4 regions of the Shewanella sp. HL-SH8 genome follow, and region 4 is predicted to be linked to each of the others. Evidence: predicted binding sites of a transcription regulator. Region 4 holds the regulator's gene; each other region holds the start of a gene.
What was found. Region 4 encodes sigma-54, which starts transcription at its own class of promoters, with help from an activator protein. Its sites were predicted from a motif close to GTTGGCACGNNNNTNGNNT; they were not measured.
Positions count from the first base shown of each region.

Region 1 (5,891 bases), 1.7 Mb from region 4:
GTTGATTTAACACCGCACCAAGATTGGCAAGAATCTTTTCTGTTGCGGCGGCTAATCCGACTTTGGCTGGATGCTTGATGTTATACCAGAGTGGTGGACTTTGTTCCATCACCCCAGTAAATTCCTGTGGGACTCTAACGTCATTTTGAGTAGACACTTCAACCATAATAGGCTGAATATCTAAATGAAAATGACTAAATGTATGCCGAAAACCGACTAAGTCAATGGCAGATTTTTGCAGCGACTGTAACGCTAAATACTGCTCTATTGATGCTTGGTCATCAAATTGTGGAAAACACCACAATCCGCCCCAAATACCAGTAGGTGGACGTTGTACTAATTGTACTTGGCCTTGATGAAGCATGACCAGCATCCAAGCTTGTTTAGTTGGGATCGTCTTTTTAGGCTTTTTACCCGGATATAGGCTTTGTTTGCCACTAAGTTGAGCAATACAATCAATGGCTACTGGACAAGATGCGCATTGAGGTTTGCTTCTGCTACAAATGCTAGCGCCTAAATCCATCATAGCTTGATTGTACTTTTGCACATCATCACTTGGGGTTAACTGTTCCGTTAACTGCCACAGGGCTTGTTCAACGGCCTTTTGTCCGGGCCATCCTTCAACAGCACCATGTCGAGCCAATACGCGTTTAACATTGCCGTCTAAAATAGGGTGGTGTTGGCCAAGTGACAATGACAAAATGGCTCCAGCGGTTGAACGGCCAATGCCCGATAATGCTAGCACTTGTTCAAATTCAATGGGAAATTCACCCTTAAACACATCGCGAACATGAATAGCGGCTTTATGCAGGTTACGGGCTCTGGCGTAATAGCCAAGGCCGGTCCAAAGATGAAGCACTTCATCCTGTGGCGCATTTGCTAAATCGACAACGGTAGGAAACCTTGCCATAAATTTTTCGTAATAGGGGATCACTGTTGCAACTTGGGTTTGTTGTAACATTATCTCTGAAATCCATACTCTATATGGGGTTTTATTGATCTGCCACGGTAATTTTTTACGACCGTGAACATCATACCAAGCGATAATACGCTCAGCGAAAGTGGCTGCTATTTTCATGCGGGCAGTGTAGCGATACGCCTATAATCAAACAAGGTTTATATAAACAATTGTTAGTAGATTAGGTATACTGTGCCGCTGAAATAAAAAATTTAAGATTAACTATTATGATCCGGGCCGTTTCGGTGGAAATTGCACCATTGTAATAAAGAGGCAAAAATGAGCGACGTTACTACAGCTGAATTTAATGAAGAAGGTAAGTACCTTCGTAAAATCAGAAGCTTTGTATTACGTGAAGGCCGTTTAACTAAAGGTCAGTCACAAGCTATTGAATCACATTGGCCAGCAATGGGGCTTGATTACAGTCCTGAAGCATTAAATCTCAGCCAAGTATTTGGCCGTGAAGCTGATACCGTATTAGAAATCGGTTTCGGTATGGGTGGCTCTTTAGTGCAAATGGCTAAAGCTTCACCTGAGCTTAACTACATAGGCATTGAAGTACATAAACCAGGTGTTGGCGCATGTTTAGGCGATGCAGGTGAAGCGCAAGTGACTAACTTACGCGTTTATCATCACGATGCTATGGAAGTGCTAGAGCACAGTATTGCAGATGGTTCATTATCACGTGTGCAGTTATTCTTCCCGGATCCTTGGCACAAAAAACGTCATAATAAACGTCGTATAGTGCAGCCTGAATTTGCGCAGCTAATTCGCCGTAAACTTAAAATTGGTGGCGTATTTCATATGGCGACCGACTGGGAAAATTACAGCGAGTATATGCTTGAAGTAATGCAAGTTGCTGAAGGTTTTAAAAACCAATCTGCCACTGGCACAGTGGTTGAAAGACCAGATTATCGCCCATTAACAAAATTTGAAGCCCGGGGTCATCGCTTAGGCCATGGTGTTTGGGATATTATGTTCGAACGTATTAGTTAATAACGTCTAAATTAGGAGACAGTATCATGGCAACAAATCGTAGCCGTCGTTTACGTAAGAAATTACGAGTTGATGAGTTCCAAGAGTTTGGTTTTGACATCCAATGGACGTTTGAAGAGTCTGTGTCAGAGCAAGATATTGATAGCTTAATCGATCAATTTATTCATGAAGTGATCGAGCCTCGCCAATTAGGTTTCCATGGCGGCGGACATAAAGAATGGCAAGGTATTATTGCGACTCAACACATTGGTAAATGTACCGATGAAGACATTGCAGTGATTACTGATTTTTGGAAAAGCAAACCAGTAAAAGATGTAGAAGCTACAACTTTATATGATATTTGGTGGGGTTAATTGCTAAACCAAGCATTATTACAAGAGGCGGTCGACAGTGTTCGGCCGCTTTTAGGTAAAGGCAAAGTAGCCAATTACATACCGGCATTAGCCAATATTGATAGTACTAAACTTGCAATTGCAGTAACCACAGTTGATGGTCAAACAATTGGAGCTGGAGACTATCTTGAACCCTTCTCTATCCAATCTATTTCAAAAGTATTTAGTCTAACCCTCGCACTCAATCTTTATCGTGAAGATGAAATATGGAGCCGAGTAGGCAAAGAACCGTCAGGGCATTCTTTTAACTCACTAGTTCAAGTTGAATTAGAGCGGGGTAAACCGCGTAATCCATTTATTAATGCTGGCGCGTTAGTCATTGCTGATTTGTTACAAACCAGAAGCAGTGCACCAAAACATCAAATGTTAGAAGTGGTGCGTAAGCTGAGTATGAATCCAACTATAAGTTACGACAAAGTAGTGGCTGATTCTGAATTTGCTTTTAGTGCGCGTAATGCAGCGATTGCTTACTTAATGAAATCGTTTGGTAATTTTAACGGCGTAGTTGAAAATGTACTTAAAAACTACTTTCATTACTGTGCCTTAAAAATGAATTGTGCTGACTTATCTAAGTCGATGCTTTACCTGGCTAATCGCGGTAAAACCTTGTCAGGTGAACAATGGATAACGCCTATACAAACAAGGCAACTCAATGCCCTGTTAGCAACCTCGGGTTTATATGATGGTGCGGGAGAATTTGCCTATCGGGTAGGTATGCCGGGTAAAAGTGGAGTCGGTGGCGGTATTGTTGCCGTGATCCCTGGTGATATGTCAGTATGCGTTTGGTCTCCAGAATTAGACGGTAATGGCAATTCATTGGCCGGAACCGCAATGTTAGAACATCTTTGTCAAAAATTAGGTCGCTCGATCTTTTAAACATATTTCAATCTAGATAAAAATGATTAATTTAACTAAGTTTTAGTTTTTTTGGCTAATGCAATTAAGTTATTCGGTTAATGTTATCTTTAATTTTTTGTTAAGTAACTGAAATAAAGCGGCTTATTAATTTTGGCACACAACATGCTATGTCATTAGTAACTTATCAATAATTGTTGATTGACTGCTTCTTCTTAGTCAATTGTGATTCCCGTATAGCAAAAGGATTTATTAAATGACTCAACATAATCAAGTCACTAAAAGCACGCTTAATAGCCAGAAATTACTAACGGGCCTTATATTTTCTGGACTGATTTTTACTGCCGGCGCGTTCACCCCTGCAATGGCTAAAATGTCTTTGAACGATCAAAGCTGTAATGTCACCTTGCACTACGACGTAACTGTTGAGCCTAAATCCGTTAAGGTCAGTGAAAAGGGGTTAGAAAAATACCGTGTTGAAGTTGGTCAGTTATTCGTTGAAGGAAAACCGGTAAAATTAACGGCCGCTCAGCAAAAAACATTAACTCAATACTCTGATGAAGTCTCTCGTCAGGTGCCAGAGGTGATAGATCTGGTTGGTGAAGTTGTTACCTTGGCAACCCAGGCAGTTACAATGGCGCTCACTCCGTTGCTTGGTGACGCAGCCGGTAGCCAAATCGATAAATTGATGGATGGTATTGAGCAACGTGTAGATACTATGGCTTATCAGCAGGGTGATATGTTTTTCATTGGTTCAACAGAATCGTCTTTAGAAGAAACCTTTAATGATGAGTTTGAGCAAGAAATGGAAAACATTGTTTCAAACTCAATTGGAAGTTTGATGATGAGCATGGGAAGCCAGATCATGTCTTCAGAAGGTGGATCATTTGAACAGAAAATGAATGCTTTTGCGACTAAAATGGAAAATGTAGGTAAAGATATTGAATTACAAATGGAATCACAATCTGAGGCTTTAGAAGGCCGAGCTGACAAAGTCTGCGGCGATTTTGAAAAGTTGATGGTACTAGAAAATCAACTTAGAAAAGATATTCCACAATTGGCACCTTACAAACTAGCCAGTTTAGAGGCGCAGCCTTTATCTGAATAATCTTTTCTACTTCCCTTACCCGATAAATTTTACGCGACTCAAGCGCGTTAACTTGAGGAAGACTTTGTAAATCATTGGTTTCAATGTCTTATGTATGTCACCTGACTTTCCCCCTGCTAGTGCTTATTTGGCAGGGGGCTTTTTATATCCGTTATGTACCTTCCTGCAGCACCTCTTCAAGTAAACTAGCAAGTTTGTTCTGATAAAAAAATTCTCAATTATAAATATAGAGCAATGATATAGTTTTTTGTTATACTCATAAAAATTATAAGAAAAATGCACTCTATTTAAATTTTTGCTAGTTTTTCGGATAATTGGCGTAACTTTACAACCTATTGGATTTATTTAATGTTTAATAATGCTATTTAAGCCAACGGCTTCCATTGATATGACATTCATGGAAGATAAAGTGAGTAAAGAAATTGCCGAAAATCGTTTTCAATGTCGTAACAGCTTAAGGCGACTTTCATGTTAGAACTGTTAGAACCAATTGCCATTTTTACCCATGTTGCTCGTGCAGGTAGTTTTAGTGCTGCTGCAAGACGCCTTGGAATATCCAAATCTAAAGTAAGTACGCAGGTAGCTGATTTAGAACATAAATTAGGCGTGCAGCTTATTCAGCGAACAACTCGTAGTTTAAGTTTAACTGAAGCGGGTAATTTACTTTATTTACAAGGTGAAGAGCTGCTGCGCGATGCTGAACAAGCGGTTTCCAGTGTGCATAATTTGAATGATGCAACACGTGGCGTACTTAAAGTGGGAATCTCACAATCATTTGGTACCATGCATCTTATCCCTGCATTACCAGCGTTTATGGCTAAACATCCTGATCTAGAGTTGCAGGTAAGTTTGTTGGACCATAAGGTTGATGTTGTTAGTGAAGGCTTAGATTTGTTGCTAACGATGTCTGAGCAACTCCCTTTAGGCATGGTGGCTCGTCCATTAATGAAGTGCCAGTTCTTATTAGCAGCATCGCCTGAGTATGTGGCTAAGCACGGTAACATATCGCGCCCTGAACAGCTTGTTGAACACAATTGCTTAGTTTACCAAGGTGAATGGCATGAACACAGCATGTGGCAGTTCAAGCGAGGTGACGATTATTGTGAGATTGGTGTATCAGGTAATTTCCGCGTTGATAATGCACCGGCTTTAAAATCAGCAGCCGTTAGTGGGTTAGGTATAGCCTATCTTGCCAGTTATCTGATGGAAGATGAAATCGAGAAAGGCACATTAGTTCCTTTACTGACAGATTGGCAATTGACCAACAATTTACCTTTGCAAGCCGTGTATCCAAGACGTAAGCACTTAGCTCCTAAAGTTAGTGCCTTTATTGACTTCATTAAAGGCCATATTGGTACATCGCCATATTGGGACGTTAAATTCGAACATTTGTATAAATTACGTAAGTAATTTTGAAAACATTGTTCTTAAAATAGAATAAAGCCATGCAGCCCAGCATGGCTTTTTTATTTGTGTTTTTTATCAAAAGCTTAAGCTGATTGTTATGCAGTAAAAGCTAAATTGGTAAATCAATGGTTTAACTGCTGCTCACCATGGGGGTGTTGCAGTCTGTTCTTATTTG
Region 1 is NZ_CP195039.1:3,476,387-3,482,277, reverse strand. Features, by position in the region: gene mutY (A/G-specific adenine glycosylase) at 1-1,078, opposite strand, end outside; gene trmB (tRNA (guanosine(46)-N7)-methyltransferase TrmB) at 1,238-1,954, shown strand; gene ACRWQN_RS15295 (50S ribosome-binding protein YggL) at 1,981-2,307, shown strand; gene glsB (glutaminase B) at 2,308-3,222, shown strand; gene ACRWQN_RS15285 (YggN family protein) at 3,458-4,309, shown strand; gene ACRWQN_RS15280 (LysR family transcriptional regulator) at 4,778-5,719, shown strand.
Region 1: the regulator sigma-54 is predicted to act here: its motif matches at 3,354-3,372, upstream of ACRWQN_RS15285 (YggN family protein).

Region 2 (5,891 bases), 450 kb from region 4:
TAAACGCCAGCAGGTATTATCCAGTGAGTTAGATCAATATGGATTACTCGTTGGCTCATCCCGTGCTATGCATAAGCTGTATCGCACTGTTCGCAAAGTCGCGGTGACAGAAAGCAATGTATTAATTGTTGGCGAGAGTGGTGCAGGTAAAGAATTAGTCGCTAACACTATTCATCTTGCAAGTAACAGATCAAACGAACCTTTTATTGCAATTAACTGTGGTGCACTCAGTCCGGAATTAGTCGACAGCGAGCTATTTGGTCACACTAAAGGGGCTTTTACCGGTGCACACCGTGATCATCGTGGGGTATTTGATCAAGCTGAAGGCGGGACGTTATTTCTAGATGAAATTACTGAAATGCCCATTGATCATCAAGTGAAATTATTAAGGGTATTAGAGAATAGCGAATATCGCCCCATTGGCAGTGCCAGTGTAAAAAAGGCCAATGTACGCATTATCGCTGCAACTAATCGTGATCCTGCTAGCGCTATTGAGCATGGTCTTTTTCGTGAGGATTTATACTTCAGACTAGCTCACTTTCCTATTCGCGTTCCACCACTTCGTGATAGAGGTGATGATATTTTCGGGTTGGCAAAACATTTTTTAGCCTATAGAAATGTCGCTGAAAAACTCAATAAAATCTTTACGCCAGAAGCTGTCAGTTTTATTCAACAACAGCGTTGGGCAGGTAATGTGCGTGAGTTAAAGCATGCCATTGAAAGAGCTTATATTCTCGCTGACGATACGATTGACAGAAGTCATTTCAACATACTTGAAACCGAATCTAAGCCAGAAAATACCACAGATAAGATTATAGTACCCGCTGGTATGCGTTTAGATGAAATAGAAAAGGTCGCTATTTATCAAGCGCTAGAGCAAGCTGACGGTAACAAAAATGATACCGCCGAACAACTGGGTATAAGCGTTAAAACCTTGTATAACAAACTCAGTAAGTATGAAGATAAAGGCAGTGCCGATTAACGCCTCAAAATCGGGCTGGTTTTAGGCACAAAAACCTTCAATGATTTCGGCACAACCTCTACCGTGACATCATTAGATTCAAAAAGCTCTCCATCAATCACATAATGTATTTTTTGTTGAGCTGTTAAGTATATTCTTTTAGCTTGGGCATGATGTATTGCATCAGACTCAAGCTTGTTATTAGTTTGGTTCCACAGACGCGTAATCCCAGTAAATAATAAATCGACCAAACTCAGTAGCTGCTCTTGTGATGACTCTGTCGGCTCAATCCAAGTAATATCTAATAGTCCATCAATGATATTAGGCTCGCCATTACCCTGTGCGAGTAAACTGCTGAAAGGTGCTGAATTGGCAATCACTATACTGGTAGTATCAATGGTATGTGTTTTACCATCATCTAATTGCATAGACAAAGATAATGGCTGATTTTCATCAATGGCATCCCATAGGCCACTCAAATAAGCAAACTGACCCGACTCATTTTTTTTATCTCGATTAGCAGTTTCAATCATCTTATGTTCAAAACCAATACCCACTAGCAATAGCATTATCCGTTCATTACATATTGCGGTATCAATAGGTTGATAATGGCCTTGAATCAAAATATCCACGGCTTGAGCAACAGGGATCACCTTACTGCCGACACCAAATAAGGTATGAGCCAAGGCATTTGTCGTCCCCATCGGAATAATACCTAATGTCATTGTGGTGTTTACCAATATCGAAGCAACTTCATTAACCGTACCGTCCCCCCCACAGGCTACAACTATATCTGCCCCGCACTTAACGGCTTCACGGGCTTGTACTGCAGCATCTTTATCTTCTGTCGTCTCAAGCAGCTTTACTCGATAATAGCTCGATAAGGTTTGTTGAATATATTCAGCATCATCTTGCCACTTGCCACCACCCGACACAGGATTAGCAATTAAATAGAGTGTTTTATTAATTTTAATACGATTTTGTTGGTACATTTGGGATACTTTTGTAAATTGCCATTTATTCAAACGAGCGGTATGGCGAATTTCATTAATAGAATGCAACACATCCTCTAAATTACTTTTGCTATCGCGACAAGCAAGATAAGAAGCTAGCACGAGTACTGACCGTCCACGGCCTAGCGCACAATGTACTACAACCTTTTTACCGTTACGAACCTGATTATTTAGCCAATTTATCGCCTGATTAAGTTGTGCTTCCGAGGGGACACTATGATCTAAAACAGGCACATTTAAATAATCAATATCTTCAGCCAATAATGTGCCATCTAATGCATCAAATTCAGCCGTCACATCGAGAATGGCATCAACCCCTTGGGTTTTAAGGTATTCAATATCAGAAGGAAATAGACGGCATGCTAAATAGAGTTGATCTTCAATTTTTTGAATTGCGGGTACTTTATCGTGTTTTCTTGCCCAGGCATTATAAACCTGACACCCCAATAGAAAAGGGACGAATCCCCAGCTGATATACCAAGGAATTGAACCATTTTGTTTTTTACGAAAAACACCACCAGCATTAAACCAATAAGCAAAACTCACTAAACCCAAAGAGAGTGCTAACCAACCAATAAAAAATTTAGCCCATGGTGAATTAAATAACACACACAAAAGCGCAGCTAATAAAGCCCCGCCTGTGTAGTAATACTTAATATTTATCTTGGTTAACATATAAGCGTCCTATTTTAAAAACAACAGAAATCAGCGCATTATTGTGCGCTGCCTAGTATCTTTAACAGTTAGGGTCTTCTGCTTTAAGACCTTCCTTTACGTCTTCACACGCGTCTTCAACTGCATTACCGGCGTCTGTCATCATCTCATCAACTTTTTCACCCGCATTTTCAGCTTTGTTATCAGAGCACGCCATCATGCCTACTGTTGTTAATCCTAATAAAATCATCATGCTTAATTTTTTTAGTAAATTCATATTGATCTCCTTGACCATGAGGCCATTCCATTTGTAGTTTATGTATTAAATTATAAGGCGTCACTTGCATCATGTTATGCCCTAGGTGCTTTACCTCGTATTGCACTTGCTACTAAAGAGATAACAAGTAACACAATAAAAATAAAGAAGATTATTTTCGCAATACCGGCTGCCGTACCAGCAATACCACCAAAACCTAACACCCCTGCAATGATAGCAATAACTAAAAACATCAATGTCCAACCTAACATAAGAAACCTCCTTGAGTATGGGACGATCAATAACGCACAAAAACAAACTAGTATTAATGAACAACTGTTTGTGTTTCATTTAACTACTTTATACCAAGCCAACTTCATGCCAATCTTTAAAAAACCAACTAAGAAACTAATAAATAAAGAAAATAAATTTAAATTCTTTATTTCAATATCATTAACAAACTAAGTTATTGGCAATAATTACCGACAATTCGGTAAGAGTTTCACATTAATTATGGGCAAAGGTGCATTCCAATAAATTATTGGGGATATCGACGAAAAATCGAGGTGGTTACAACAAGATGACGAAGAGGCATTAGAAAAAGTATGAATAAAAAAACGATTGATTAAAGGAAAAACGACCTAAAGTTATAAAGCAGAGTTCCTCTGTATTTTGGCAAAAGAACTCATAAAAAACTCTTTTGTGAGGCGACAATAAAGTTTGCCCGTAAAGAATTTCAACCTATGCTGGGCCATAGTACTACCTAGGACAAGTTGCACGCTAACCTCTTTTAAACCGCCACCTTATCGCTAACGCCGATAGAGCGATACATGTTAGCGAAACTATACTTTGTAAAATTGCCACATACATTATTGGATGCGTGGAAACCTCTTTATCCATCAAAGGTGTTAACTCTCTTACGGACCAAAATGGGAGTGTCATTTGCTTCGTTGAAAAATACAAAGATTTGGCAAGTAATTCAGAATCAATTGGCAGGTATACTGAAACCTTTTGAGACATACAAATCGCATATATAAGAGCAAAAATAAACATGGATAATATGAGAATAACCAAAGGCTTAATCGCGTTGTTTCCATAGTCAGAAATAATTCCATAGAAATATCTAAACCCATTCCTTTTACCTGAGCAACTTTCCTTCTTCAGAATAGATTCCTGCTCTAAATAGAAGAATTCACCTTCCAACTCTCTGTTTCTTTGCTCCTCCATATGTAAGCGAAGTGCTCTAAATGCCGCGATACTGCCATCATCCTCACAAGCGGAAAAGTAAGAGGCGTCAGGGAAAATACTTCCTTGAGGTATTTCTGAATTATAAAAAACTGGAGGAGTGAAAAAAGTAGTTTTTCCAAAGTCAATTGAGTTATGAATTATCCGCCCATGAAAGTATGATTTGCCAAGTGAACAGTTATTAATAGATATAACGTTGACTTTTCTTTCCTGCTCTTCCTTTATATTTCCAACGAAAAAGTTAAACATCTTTCCTAAAGTGGAATTGTTTGCTTTTATATTCCTGACTGTTAAATTTTCTAAATCGATATATGTTTCGATAAAGTGTGCATTTTCAAAAATGAGGTCTAGAATAAGATCTTGTTTAATCTCCAACACATTGCACCGATTACCCAACTCTTTATCTACATTAATGTTTTCAAAGTGAATCGTTTCTAGCTCAGCACCCCCGAACCTAACTTCAGAGGATTCAAATGTGACATTTTTAATAAACACCGAAGATCTTTCATCGTTTTCACATTTATTAGGGAAATAATGCAATTTAGACTCTATCGAACTATCTGTTATTTCGAGACTAATATTAATATTATGAATAAAAATGTTGTGAATATAACTATTTTCGATCCGAAGAGTATGAGAAAAAATACCACTAAGCATGTTTAGGCGTATGTCTTCGTTTGGGGTCTCTGTTAATACTGAATTTTTTACATAAACAGCCCTAAAACAAGAGCTTTCAATTGTAATTCCATTGTAACTTTCGAATTTACAATCTTCTATATGAAGGGAGGCGCCCCGTGATGCACCTTTAATCTTTAACCCATTTCTTACCGTACAGTTTTTGATGATTATACTTTTTACATTTTCATCAGGCACAACCTCATAAGTATCTAAAACTAAAGAATCTAGAGTGATATTAAAATGAGAATCTAGTTTCTTAATTTTTTTTACAATGTACGAGCCCATTTATTTAAATCCCTTTCTAGCTTAGTTTTTGCCTAACAAGACCTAAATAAAGTCCAGCTGAAAATCTTCACGAACCCTAGCTACTTTCCAACCGTTAGTCTTTAATTTTTCAAAGTCCTCGCTTGTCCAATCTATGTTGCTTGTGGCTGTTTTTTTATGGGATTCAGGAATAGCCAAACAAATGAGGTGAGTGGGTCGAGTTAATCCAACATACAGCGTATTTAGCCAATTTTTTTAGAGCCAGTCGCTTCATTAGCTCGCTGCTCCCCAAGAAGATAAGGCTTCAATTGACCAAGTATTGGTCCCCGATTTGTACTTTCAAGCAACAGCGTTGCTGTATGCGTTTGTCCTTTGACCGAATGGATAGTACCAAGCCTAAGATCAATAGTGTCCTCACTATCATTGAATTTATGCCTATATAAATTATTTCTTTCACCCGCACCTTCTTCGAGGTGACTATCAGGAAGATCGACTTCATACCAATCAATAAACTTGATTTTAGATAGATCGATGTCAGCTCTATCAATAAGAGAGCTAATCACCTCGAGAACAATTGCAGTTAAAGCTTCCCAGTTATGTTCATCCACTTTATTTGGGTTAGTCAAAGACTGCAGAACAACTTGGGTATAGGCTACTGACAAAGCATCGCCAACTTCACGCTTAATGGCACTATGTTTATTTGCCACTGACTTTATCTTTGAAAAACTTGTGCCTTTAATATCATCGAGACTGTCACTACTGATTAAAAAACAAGCTCTCAATACTCCTTCGGCAAACTTTTCCATACCAGCAAATAGGC
Region 2 is NZ_CP195039.1:419,784-425,674, reverse strand. Features, by position in the region: gene ACRWQN_RS01865 (sigma-54 interaction domain-containing protein) at 1-982, shown strand, start outside; gene ACRWQN_RS01860 (diacylglycerol kinase family protein) at 979-2,649, opposite strand; gene ACRWQN_RS01855 (hypothetical protein) at 2,711-2,905, opposite strand; gene ACRWQN_RS01850 (DUF1328 domain-containing protein) at 2,980-3,156, opposite strand; gene ACRWQN_RS01845 (hypothetical protein) at 3,665-5,092, opposite strand; gene ACRWQN_RS01840 (hypothetical protein) at 5,314-5,891, opposite strand, start outside.
Region 2: the regulator sigma-54 is predicted to act here: its motif matches at 3,252-3,270, upstream of ACRWQN_RS01850 (DUF1328 domain-containing protein).

Region 3 (5,891 bases), 920 kb from region 4:
TGCCCAAGCGTCTTTATAATCTTCAAAAATGATTTTTAATAATAACTGAATAATTCTTCGCTCTGTCGGCGTAAATTCACGGCCCTCAATTTTTGCATGAAAGCGACCATCACCACCAAAAAAGTTATCTACCAGTATAAAGACTAAGCGCGCTTCCATAGTAATTAGCGCAGTTCCCTTTAAAGGGCTGAAACGCACCATATTTAGGCTAGTTGGCACAAATAACGTATGCACGTATTCGCCAAACTTTAACATTTGCACACCGTTGATAGACACTTCTGCCGCTCTGCGCATCATATTAAACATGCTGATCCGTAGATGACGAGCAAATCGTTCATTGACAATTTCCAGTGTCGGCATTCGGCCACGAACGATACGATCTTGAGACGAGAAGTCATAAGATCGCGCATCTTCGCCACCTATATCACCATCATCCTCATCAACATCATCAACACCATGTAATAGTGCGTCAATCTCGTCTTGACTTAATAAATCACTCACATGTTCACCTTAACTCTATCCATCTGGATTATTGCATCACAAAACCAGTAAATAGCACTTTCTCAACAAGAGGCTTTCCAGTAACAGGTTGCAAGGTATTTTGTACACTTAATAACGCCAATTGACGTACTTCATCTTTACCCGCTTGTGTACTTAACTTTTGAACATCTGCACCGCTAAAAGTGGTTAGTAAAGCATCTTCAATTAAGGGAATGTGCTTTCTAACTGCAGTTTCATCATCAGCGCCACGCACCATTAATTGCACTTTAATTTCAACTAAACGAGATCTATCGACCCCAGGCAAATTGAACAAAAATGGTCTTGGCATACCGACATAATTTGCTTCATTAGTTGGTGCTTGAGAAGAGGATTCGGTAACCGCACCAACATCATCACTTTGAGCAGCTGCAGCAGGCTCGTCAGAGCCTAGAAAAAACCATGCTCCCCCCCAATTAATAGTGCTGCAACTAACCCAATTCCACCGAAAAGGATTAATTTTTTTGATTTTTTTGGTTCACTGCTTGCTTCATTAAGCTCTAACTCTTCAGCCATGGAGATCCCTAAACAAATTATGCGTATCAACTATGCGAATATCTAATAAGGGTAACATAAACCGCTTAGTTAGCTTATGAACCTTTAAGATAATAATTATGCTATAGATTACCGACTTAAGCGTAATAATCTATACCTGATTGTAAACTCTCTGGATGATTTTGAAACATTGAATGCTCTACCGCGGAATTTTCATCCATATCTTGCTGTTCAGCATAGCGTTCCGATGAGTCTTGCGGCTGTCCATCCCGTCCTCCGCCACCTTGAGAAACCTGGCTGTCGGTAAGTTGTAATCCTTCTTGCGCTAACATGTCTCTTAATCTAGGGATTGCTTGCTCAATCAATTCACGAGTTTGTGACTGCGTAACATGAAACTGTACTTGAGTTTGATCGCCATTTATCTGAATTTTAACCGTCAAGTGACCTAACTCAGGTGGATCAAGGCGAATTTCCGCCTGTTGAATGCCATTACTCACCATAGTGATCAATTGCTGCTTCATTACAGGTGAAAAACGTTGAATCATCTCCTGCATTTGAACTTGAGATTCACCCTGCTGCTTTAAAGATAATTGAAACTGCGGTACTTCACTTTTATGAATAGGGGTAAAACTACTTTGATTTTGCATCGCCTTTACATCAATCGCTTCATCCGGAGCACCAAAAACGTCAATACGAGCTGATTTGGCTAATTCGCTATCTATATTGGTTAACGCTGCAACAGAAGCTGTTTTAAGCGACTCAGCAGAAGCTGGCGTTTTTGAGTCAACCTGCGCCACAGCCATTGGCTCAACGACGTTAGCTGGACTAGGAGCTTTATCGCCCAAAATATTATCACTATCTTGAGTGCCCACCGAGCTAAATAAAGCATTATTTTTTTGACCCAAAGAGTCATTCGTTAATTTAGTCGCATCACTGTCTTGAATGATATTTTTAGCCATATTGGCACTAGCCATAGCAGACATTGGAGCTTGAAGGGGCACACCTGTAATCGCTGGAGAGACATCATTGAGTGAATTAGCAGCAATAGGATCCAATTTAACCTCTAAATTTTTAGCTGCTAAGTCTAAAATAGATTCATCAAGCACCGGAGCTTGTAAATTAAAGTCAGCTACAAGGTTAACTAAATCATCATGGCTCAGCGCAATTAACTGTTCTGCTGATAAAGTTGAAAAATCACTCAACAATTCTTTTTCTGAATCAGACAATGATGCCAAAAATTCGTCATTAGACTCACCTTCAAGCGGTAATTGAATCATATTACTAAACAGGCTATTTTCTAATAGATCTATGTTAGTAATGTCACTATCAGTGTCATTACTAGCGACTTGATTATCCAAAATGTCAAAATCACTTTCAATGCCATCAATGTTAGATAAAGCCTGCGTTATAGCATCAAGACTGCCATCATCTGTAACATTACTTTCACCCTTAACCTCAAATATCGGCAATATTTGTCCGTCACCCTTTGACTTGTCAAATGACTGCGCCATGTCTAATTGAGCGAAAATAAGCTCAATATCAGTTCCCTCTAGAGGCTCTGATAAGTCAACATCAATAGTGGTGATTGCAGATTGCTCAGACTGTTTACTCGTATTAACAAGTTTAGCCGATTGAAAAGAAGACATTTGGCTTGCTTGATTAAATTCATCTATAAATGATTTACTTTCAGATACTTGAATAGCATCTTTAGCCTGTGAGCCTGTAGACTTACTCGTACCAGTTAAGAGAATATTACTCATCTGTTGCATTATATATGCTCCACAAACTCAATCTAAAAGAAGATAATCAATCATCTTTTGTGTATTTAATCTACCGCCCAATAACACGCTAAATAAAATGTCACAACGCCACTTCAATGACGATTAATTATTACGTAGTAGATACTAAGCAATAAAAGTGCCAACATAATAGTTGCAATTTGATTATCGTCTTATCAAGAAAGCTACTTATTTAAGCGCTGGCGAATATATTGTTGCATTGCAAACTCATCAGACATTTTTTGCTCGCGCTTAGTTTCTGCAACTTGTGCTTTTTCTGCTTTGTTGGCTAACAACATTTCAATGGCTTTACGTTTTTGTTGTTTTTCAAGCCAATGAGTTTGACGATAACTTATCTGGTATTCAGCATCTTGAACAGCTGTTACTTGCTGAGTAATAGCACTATCGACCTGTTTAATAAATTGATGAAATTGATGATATTGATTGGCGCTAATACTTTGCCCTTGTTGGCTTTTCATTTGCTTCATGTAATCGAGACGGTAGTTATTTAGCGCATCTAACTGACCTTGCCGTTTCTGTTTTTCAAATTGCGCCGACTTAAGCTGCATGGCGGCTTGACTTTCAGCTTCAGTCGCTAATTTGAGAACGGTAAATAACGGATCACTTGCCATAGGTTACCTCTTATCAACACACCGAATAAATCAACACACCTGATAAATCAACAGTAGAATAAATATTGCTTTGAATTAATTCTGACATTGACCCGCTATTTGCGTCATCATAATAGCGCTACTGTCAAAACTAATCGCTTCTTTATAACCCTGACGTAAAAAGGCATTCATTGCAGGTTGTAACCTAATCGCATTATCAATCCGCGGATCACTCCCTTGAGAATATGCCCCAATAGAAATCAAATCTCGATTCTGTTGATAAAGAGAGTACATTTGTTTAACGCGGCGCATTGCCTCTAAGTGTTCATCACTGATCACCATAGGCGCTACGCGACTAATGGATTGCTCTATATCAATAGCCGGATAATGGCCTGAATCAGCAAGCCGACGCGATAACACCACGTGGCCATCTAAGATAGCCCGCGATGCATCAGCAATAGGGTCTTGCAAATCATCCCCCTCGGTTAAGACAGTATAAAAAGCCGTGATAGACCCCTGACCTGGGCCACCATTACCCGCACGTTCAACTAATCTAGGCAACTTAGCAAACACGGAAGGTGGATAGCCTTTTGTTGCGGGCGGCTCACCAATCGCTAAAGCCACCTCACGTTGAGCTTGAGCATAACGGGTTAAACTATCCATTAATAACAATACGTTATAACCTAAGTCTCGAAAATATTCTGCTATACGAGTCGATGTTTCGCATGCCCTCAAGCGCATTAATGGAGAGGTATCGGCAGGTGCTGCTACAACAACTGAACGGGCACGTCCTTCATCACCTAATATCTCTTCTATAAACTCTTTAACTTCTCGGCCACGCTCGCCAACGAGCCCAACGACAATAACATCGGCATTTGAACCACGGGTCATCATGCCTAATAAAACACTCTTACCCACACCAGAACCAGCAAATAAGCCCATTCGCTGACCCTTACCCACTGTTAACATGGCATTAATAGCACGAACCCCAACATCTAAAGGCTCGGTAATTGCACGTCGAGATAAGGGATTGATATAAGGAGGATGACGAGAAGCCTGTTCACTTGTGGTTAATGGGCCCAGCCCATCAAGGGGCTGACCGCTGCCATCTAATACGCGGCCCAACAAACTTAAGCCTACTTTTAAGCCTTCTTGCTCACCTAAAGGCTGCACTTTTGCGCCAGGTAATACCCCCCGAAGCTCTTCAACAGGCATTAAATATAATAATTTATCATCAAATCCAACAACTTCAGCCGTCAGCTCACCAGCCATAGTTTCAATTGAACACAAACTGCCCACAGGTGCACGACACCCAGTCGCTTCTAGCGTTAACCCTACAACACGCACTAACTGGCCGCTAGCAATAGGGCGTACAGGAGCAACCTTAAGATGATGGGTTTTAAGTTTATTCAGTAACTGATGTTGGCGGTCTTTCATCAACTTCACCTTGCTCAGTAATTTGCGTATCAGCGTGTTTAGATGAAGCTATGTCAATTGCTTCTACTTCGAGAGATTGTGATTGTGAGTCTGATTGCTCTTTATCTATAGCCGCTTGCGCAGAACCGACTGTATTAGTTGGTGTTTCAGAAATTGACTCTGGCACATTGTCGATTAATGACGCTGTGGCGTCAGGCTCAGATACAGTCGAATGTTCATCGCTTGAATCATCATTGTGATTTTTATCATGATTGTTGTCGTGGGTAGAACTAACATCAACAGATGATAGGTCGGTATCAACTTGTTTTGTGGTATAAACGCTATCTTCATGTTTTGCCAGCTGAACTTGACGAGCTAACTGAGCTGATTGTTCATCAAGGCTGCCAAATACCTGTAAAATACGTTGTGATAAACGTAAGTCAACATTTGAACGTGTACTATCAATAAATACATCACCTACCGATAAACTTGGGTCACTTTCTAGATGCCAATCATTTTGGGTTAATTGTGATTCACCGTATAAAGATATCACTAAAGCAACATCATCAGGATGCAATCTTAATTTTACGCGTTGCTCTTTTATTGGCAGAGCATCTACGCCTTGACGAATAGTGGCTGCAATATGCTCTGGATGCATTTTCAGTTCTTGTTGTACAACGGCTTTGGCTAACGCCAATGTCATTGCTAACACTTCTGACTCAACTTCAGCATCCAAAATAGCTAAAGGCTGTTGAAACTGATTGATTAATGAGGATAATTGCTCTGCCAGTTGATTGGCTTTAACCATTCCAGCTTCATAACCCTGCTCTTGCCCCTGAGTAAAACCTTCTTCATGGCCTTGGGCTAATCCATCTAGTCGACCTTGTTCAAGCCCCTGTTTAAGCCCCTCTTGTTTGCCTTGCTCAAACCCTTCGTTTTCTGCATCTGCTCGAATCTCCTCGATTTGAGCCATAGTCGGCATAGACACGACTTTATCAACCACGGCAACAGAAGACTGATATACACCTTCTTTTTTACCGTATAGGTTTGAGGG
Region 3 is NZ_CP195039.1:1,786,892-1,792,782, reverse strand. Features, by position in the region: gene fliM (flagellar motor switch protein FliM) at 1-501, opposite strand, end outside; gene fliL (flagellar basal body-associated protein FliL) at 530-958, opposite strand; gene ACRWQN_RS07985 (hypothetical protein) at 928-1,053, opposite strand; gene ACRWQN_RS07980 (flagellar hook-length control protein FliK) at 1,170-2,801, opposite strand; gene fliJ (flagellar export protein FliJ) at 2,996-3,442, opposite strand; gene fliI (flagellar protein export ATPase FliI) at 3,518-4,858, opposite strand; gene fliH (flagellar assembly protein FliH) at 4,827-5,891, opposite strand, start outside.
Region 3: the regulator sigma-54 is predicted to act here: its motif matches at 2,939-2,957, upstream of ACRWQN_RS07980 (flagellar hook-length control protein FliK).

Region 4 (5,891 bases):
GCCGCTCGTGCGTGTAAACCAAGCTTGTTTGATATGATGACTTGGCGCTGTAAAAGACTCATTTAGTTAAGTTCCGACAAGTAACTTTATTGCGATTATTTGTGCTTATTTATAAGCTCTCGGTGCCTTGCTTGAACAACATGTTTTTTACCACTTGAAAAACGTTTAGCAAGCTGGTCGGCGATATAAACTGAACGATGCTGGCCACCAGTACAACCAATAGCTATGGTTAGGTAGCTGCGGTTATTGCGCTCTAAGTGGGGCATCCATGTTTCAAATAGGTTTTCTATTTGCCAAATGAATTTATTTACCAGCGGTTGCTGGCCAAGAAATTCCTGTACGGGTTCATCTAATCCAGTAAAGGGGCGTAATTCTATTTCCCAATGTGGGTTAGGTAAAAAGCGTACATCAAACATAAAATCGGCTTCGGCAGGCATGCCATATTTAAAACCAAATGACTCAAAATTGATCACTAACTCTTTATCAACACTGCCCATTAAAATTTCACGTACTTGATCACTAAGTTGATAAATATTTAGCTTAGATGTATCGATAAAATGGTCTACGTATTCAGAAATAGGCGCTAGTAGCTCACCTTCAAATTGAATCGCATCTTGTAGGGACATATTCTTTTTCGATAAAGGATGTAGTCGTCGGGTTTCACTGTAACGTTTTAGTAGTGCCTCATCACTTGCCTGTAAAAAAAAGCTTATGACTTCCGTATCGTCAGATAACCACGCTAGCTGCTGCTGTAATACTTTACCTTGCTCTTCTATATTTCGAACATCAACACTTATAGCCACCAGTTCATTGGTGTTTCTAAGCTGTTCTAATAGCCGTCCAATTAAGGGCAGTGGTAAGTTATCAACGCAATAGTAACCTAGGTCTTCTAGTACCCTAAGTGCGACAGATTTACCTGAGCCCGAACGACCGGATACAATGACTAATTTCATGCTGTGATAACCTGATAGAGTTCAGTTGAGTTACTTGCTTTTCGTAACTGCTTAAGAATATGTTTATCCGATAACTTTTCAGCCATTGAGGATAGGGTACTGAGATGTTGCTGACACTGGTCTGCTGGCACCAGTAATGCAAATAAGAGATCCACTGGTTGTTTGTCGATAGCATCAAATGAAATCGCTTCTTCGCACTTTATAAAAACCGCGATAGGGCGAACGATGGACGTTAAACGACCATGCGGGATTGCAATGCCAGAGCCTATTCCTGTGCTACCCATTTTTTCTCTGGCCACTAGGCTTTCAAAAATCTCTTGTGAAGAGAGGGATGGGTACTGGGCTGCAGCTAAATCGCTGATAAGCTCCAGTACCTTTTTCTTACTGCCCGGTGTGGCACAGGAGGTGCATTCCGGCTGCAGGATGGTACTAAGTTCCATCATTAATGCTTAGTTAATTTCTCTTTGTGTTTAATGACCTGACGATCGAGTTTATCAATCAGGGCGTCTATAGCGTGATACATATCAGCATGTTCAGATGTCGCAAATACCTCAGCTCCATTCAAGCTGACTTTTGCTTCAGCTATCTGTTGTTGCTTTTCGACATTTAATACTACGTGGACATTATTGATCTGATCGAAATGTCGTTCAAGTTTTGTAAACTTACTTGTGACATATTCTCTTAGTGATTCAGTAATTTCAATATGATGACCCGTTAAGGTGATTTGCATATTTATCCTCCAATTGCCTAGGTAGATTATAAACTCTTACGTTGGTTTGAGGGAGGGATCATCATCGCTTCGCGGTATTTCGCTATGGTGCGACGTGCAACATTAATCCCTTGTTCTGCCAGAAGATCTGCCATTTTACTGTCGCTTAGTGGTTTTTTCTGGTTTTCAGCAGCAACCAGCTTTTTAATAAAAGCTCTAATTGCTGTAGACGAACATTCTCCGCCATCATCAGTACTGACATGGCTAGAGAAAAAATACTTAAGTTCGAACAGTCCGCGCGGTGTGTGCATATACTTTTGTGTGGTGACACGCGAAATAGTGGACTCATGCATTTCGACAGCTTCAGCTATGTCATTCAACACCATAGGCTTCATGGCTTCAGCACCGTACTCAAAAAAACCTTGCTGAAATTGCACAATACAATTGGATACTTTAAGCAGGGTGTCGCTGCGGCTTTCTAAGCTTTTGATAAACCATTTGGCTTCTTGTAAGTGACCTCGAATAAATTGAGTGTCTGTTGAACTCTTACTGCTTTTTGCCATGGCGGCATATTGTTGATTAATACCTATTTTTGGCATGTTATCAGGGTTCAATTCAACCACCCAACGGCCATTCTTTTTGGTCACTGACACGTCTGGGATAACATATTCATCATCCGGTGGGGTGATCATCGTGCCAGGACGTGGATTTAAAGATTGAATTAATTCAATTGCTTCGCGCAGCTCATCTTCTTTTAGCTTAGTTTTGCGCATGAGTGTGCGAAAATCACGTCCAGCAATCAAATCTAAATAATCTTTGATTAACATTCTGGCATTATCAATATGGGGCGTGTCTGGGGCAAACTGAACAAGTTGAATCAATAAACATTCACTTAAGCTACGTGAGGCGACACCCAGAGGGTCGAAATGTTGTATACGTTTTAGTACCGCTTCGACTTCGTCTAATTCGACAGAATCATCGCCCATAGCTTCTAAAATATCTTCAGTACTTTGGGTGAGATAACCTGTGTCATCAATGGCATCAATAATGGCTGTGGCAATAGCGAGGTCTGTTTCAGAAAAAGGCGTTAGATTTTTTTGCCATTCTAAATGCTCGTATAATCCTTCGGATGTTTCACCTTGGAAGGGCATGTCATCATTTGGCATGCTGCCAGAACCCGAACCAGGGCTTGCCATTGGGGAGGCGCTGTACACTTCATCCCAGGTAGTGTCCATTGGCAAGTCTTCAGACATTTGCTCTTTAGTCATTGACTCTGCGGTGTCGACATTTGAAGTGTCTTTTTCGACTACAGGTGCGCTTACTTCATTGAAGTCAGTTTCTGATAGGTCTTTTGAGTTATCATTTTTGTTGCTAAGTGCTGAAAATTCATCTTCCATTTCAAGCAAAGGATTGGAATCTAATACTTGTTGAATTTCTTGCTGTAACTCCAAAGATGATAACTGCAGCAAACGTATAGCTTGTTGCAGCTGTGGGGTCATAGTGAGGTGCTGACCCATTTTAAGTTGGAGTGAAGCTTTCATTACTGCTGATCCCTAGAAGAATTCGGCTTTCTACACTGATTAAAGTGAGTGATAGTCGCAATTTTTTAACAAATGGTTTTACTTTACCTATACACGATCAATTAACTTAGTCGCCAGAAACATTTTGCCAAGCAAGTGCTTCAGATCCTATTTAGATTAACTATAGCTTGAATTGTTCGCCTAAGTATACTGCTCGAACTTGCTGATTGTTGAGTACTTCAGTTGGGGTGCCTTCGGCAATCAAATTCCCCTGGCTAACAATATATGCCCGCTCACACACATCAAGTGTTTCACGGACATTATGATCAGTAATTAATACGCCTAGGCCACGGTGTTTGAGTTGCAGAATAATTTTCTTAATATCAATCACTGAAATAGGGTCAACACCCGCAAAGGGCTCATCTAACAATATAAATTTAGGATTGGCTGCTAAAGCGCGTGCAATTTCTACCCGTCGTCTTTCACCACCAGATAGCGACATGCCTAAGCTATCGCGAATATGGGTAATATGGAATTCTTCTAAAAGATGCTCCAGTTCCTGAATTCGCTCATCCGAAGTCATCGATTTTCGGGTTTGCAACACGGCCATAATATTATCGTGCACACTGAGCTTTCTAAAAATACTGGCTTCTTGTGGTAAATAGCCAATACCTTTTCGCGCACGTAAATGCATTGGGTCAGCAGTTAAGTCATCGTCATCAATTAAAATGCGGCCATGGTCACTTTTGACTAAACCAACAACCATATAAAACGTGGTCGTTTTACCTGCGCCATTGGGACCAAGTAGTCCGACAATTTGGCCTGTTTTTACAGTTAAGCTGACACTTTTAACCACTTGACGGCTTTTATAGCTTTTGGCTAAGTTCTCAGCTGTTAAGGTAATTTGGGTCATTGGTTACCTTGCTTTTTTAACGGGATTTCAGGTAATTTTTGTGCTGGTGACTCATCATTTTGGAAATTTTCCGGTTGAATAATGGTAATAACACGATCTTCACCTTTACCGGTACTTTCAGCGATAAGTTCCTGAGCATTGATATTGTAACGGATCACGTTACCAGTCACTTTACTGCCTGCTTGATCTAGCTTAGCGTTACCGGTTAATAACAGTCCAGTTGTTGCTAAGTCATAACGAATTTCATTGGCGCTTGCTGTACCTATGCGACCATCATCAAGTTCTTGTGAAAATGTAGCAGGGTTACCGGTCGCAATGAGCGTTTTAGTCTGGCCGTTTTCAGCTGAAAATGCCCGCAGTTCATCGGCTTCGATATTGATCGAGCCTTGGGTAATTTTTACTGGGCCGTTAAAAATAATTTGATTATTTTTAACGTCTGCTCGTTGACTTACGGCAGCAATTTTAAGCTCTTGCTTCAAATCGCCTTCTTTAGCTACGGCGTTGCCTGCTAATACACTAATCGCTAAAGTGCAAATAACACTGCTTTTACCGAGCAATGTGGTTAAAAACTTAATGTGGTTCATATGTCCCTTCTACCTGGCTGAGTAAGGTAATTTGTTCTGCATTGAGATCGGCAAATAGCCCTAAGCCTTGAATAATAAAACCATTACCTTTAATGGTAACTGACTCTTCAGAACGACCTATCATAGTGTTTAAATTAAAGGTGACTTGTTGAGTTTCAAGTGATTGTAATGGTTCTTCAATATCAATGGCATCAATTACTACATCGTTATGTAAACTGACTTCATTTGAATGTTGAGCTAAGGTCGCATTTTTAGCTGTTATTTGCCACTGCGCTTTACCATTCTCAGGGTAAAGAAGGAGTACAGGCGCAGTAAATGAAGTGGTATTTGTGCTGGTGAAATGTTCCATATGCTCGGCGCTAACTTTGCTGTCAATAAACCCGAGTTTATTAAATTCTGTCGTGCGAAGATTGTCAGCCACAAAATCAGGTCGCTCAATTCTAGGATCTTTAATTAACGCCATTTGGTTACGTTTGACTTGTACTTGCCAATACAATACCAAGGCTAAGCCAAAAAATGCACAAATAGCCAGTGTGGTTCGATTCATATGCTCATACCATGGGCACTTTCAAATTTATTTTGGCTTAATAACAACAAATCAGTGAGTTCTCTTAAGGCACCATTACCACCTTTAATGGTGGTTATCATATGGCAATGTTGTTTCACATAAGGATGTCCATCGGCCACGCTGACAGCAAGTCCTACTACTTTCATCACAGGTAAATCTACCATGTCGTCGCCAATATAAGCTACTTGTTCAGCAGTAACGTTATATTTTTTGATTAATTCCTCGTAGGGAGTAAATTTATCATCTATTCCTTGATAGATATCTTTGATGCCTAAAGCTGTCATGCGATTTTCGACAATTTTAGATTTTCGTCCGGTAATAACCGCCACATTAATGCCACTGGTTAATATTGAGCGAACGCCATATCCGTCTCGTGTATGGAATGCTTTAGACTCTTCGCCGCTATTATTAAGGTAAATACGGCCGTCAGAAAAAACACCGTCAACGCCGCAAATAAGCAGTTTAATTTTTTGAGCGCGCAGCCAAATATCATCACTAATAGGGCCATAAAAACCTTGGTGAGTGTGCGTATTTATTGTCATGTTTAAATTACTCCTGCTTTGACCATATCGAGCATATTCAATGCACCAATAGGCTGGTGTGCGTCATTGACCACAATCAAACCATTAATGCTTTTCTCATCC
Region 4 is NZ_CP195039.1:870,004-875,894, forward strand. Features, by position in the region: gene ACRWQN_RS03945 (HPr family phosphocarrier protein) at 1-62, opposite strand, end outside; gene rapZ (RNase adapter RapZ) at 96-953, opposite strand; gene ptsN (PTS IIA-like nitrogen regulatory protein PtsN) at 950-1,393, opposite strand; gene hpf (ribosome hibernation promoting factor) at 1,396-1,683, opposite strand; gene ACRWQN_RS03965 (RNA polymerase factor sigma-54) at 1,710-3,203, opposite strand; gene lptB (LPS export ABC transporter ATP-binding protein) at 3,364-4,095, opposite strand; gene lptA (lipopolysaccharide transport periplasmic protein LptA) at 4,092-4,679, opposite strand; gene lptC (LPS export ABC transporter periplasmic protein LptC) at 4,666-5,226, opposite strand; gene kdsC (3-deoxy-manno-octulosonate-8-phosphatase KdsC) at 5,223-5,789, opposite strand; gene ACRWQN_RS03990 (KpsF/GutQ family sugar-phosphate isomerase) at 5,792-5,891, opposite strand, start outside.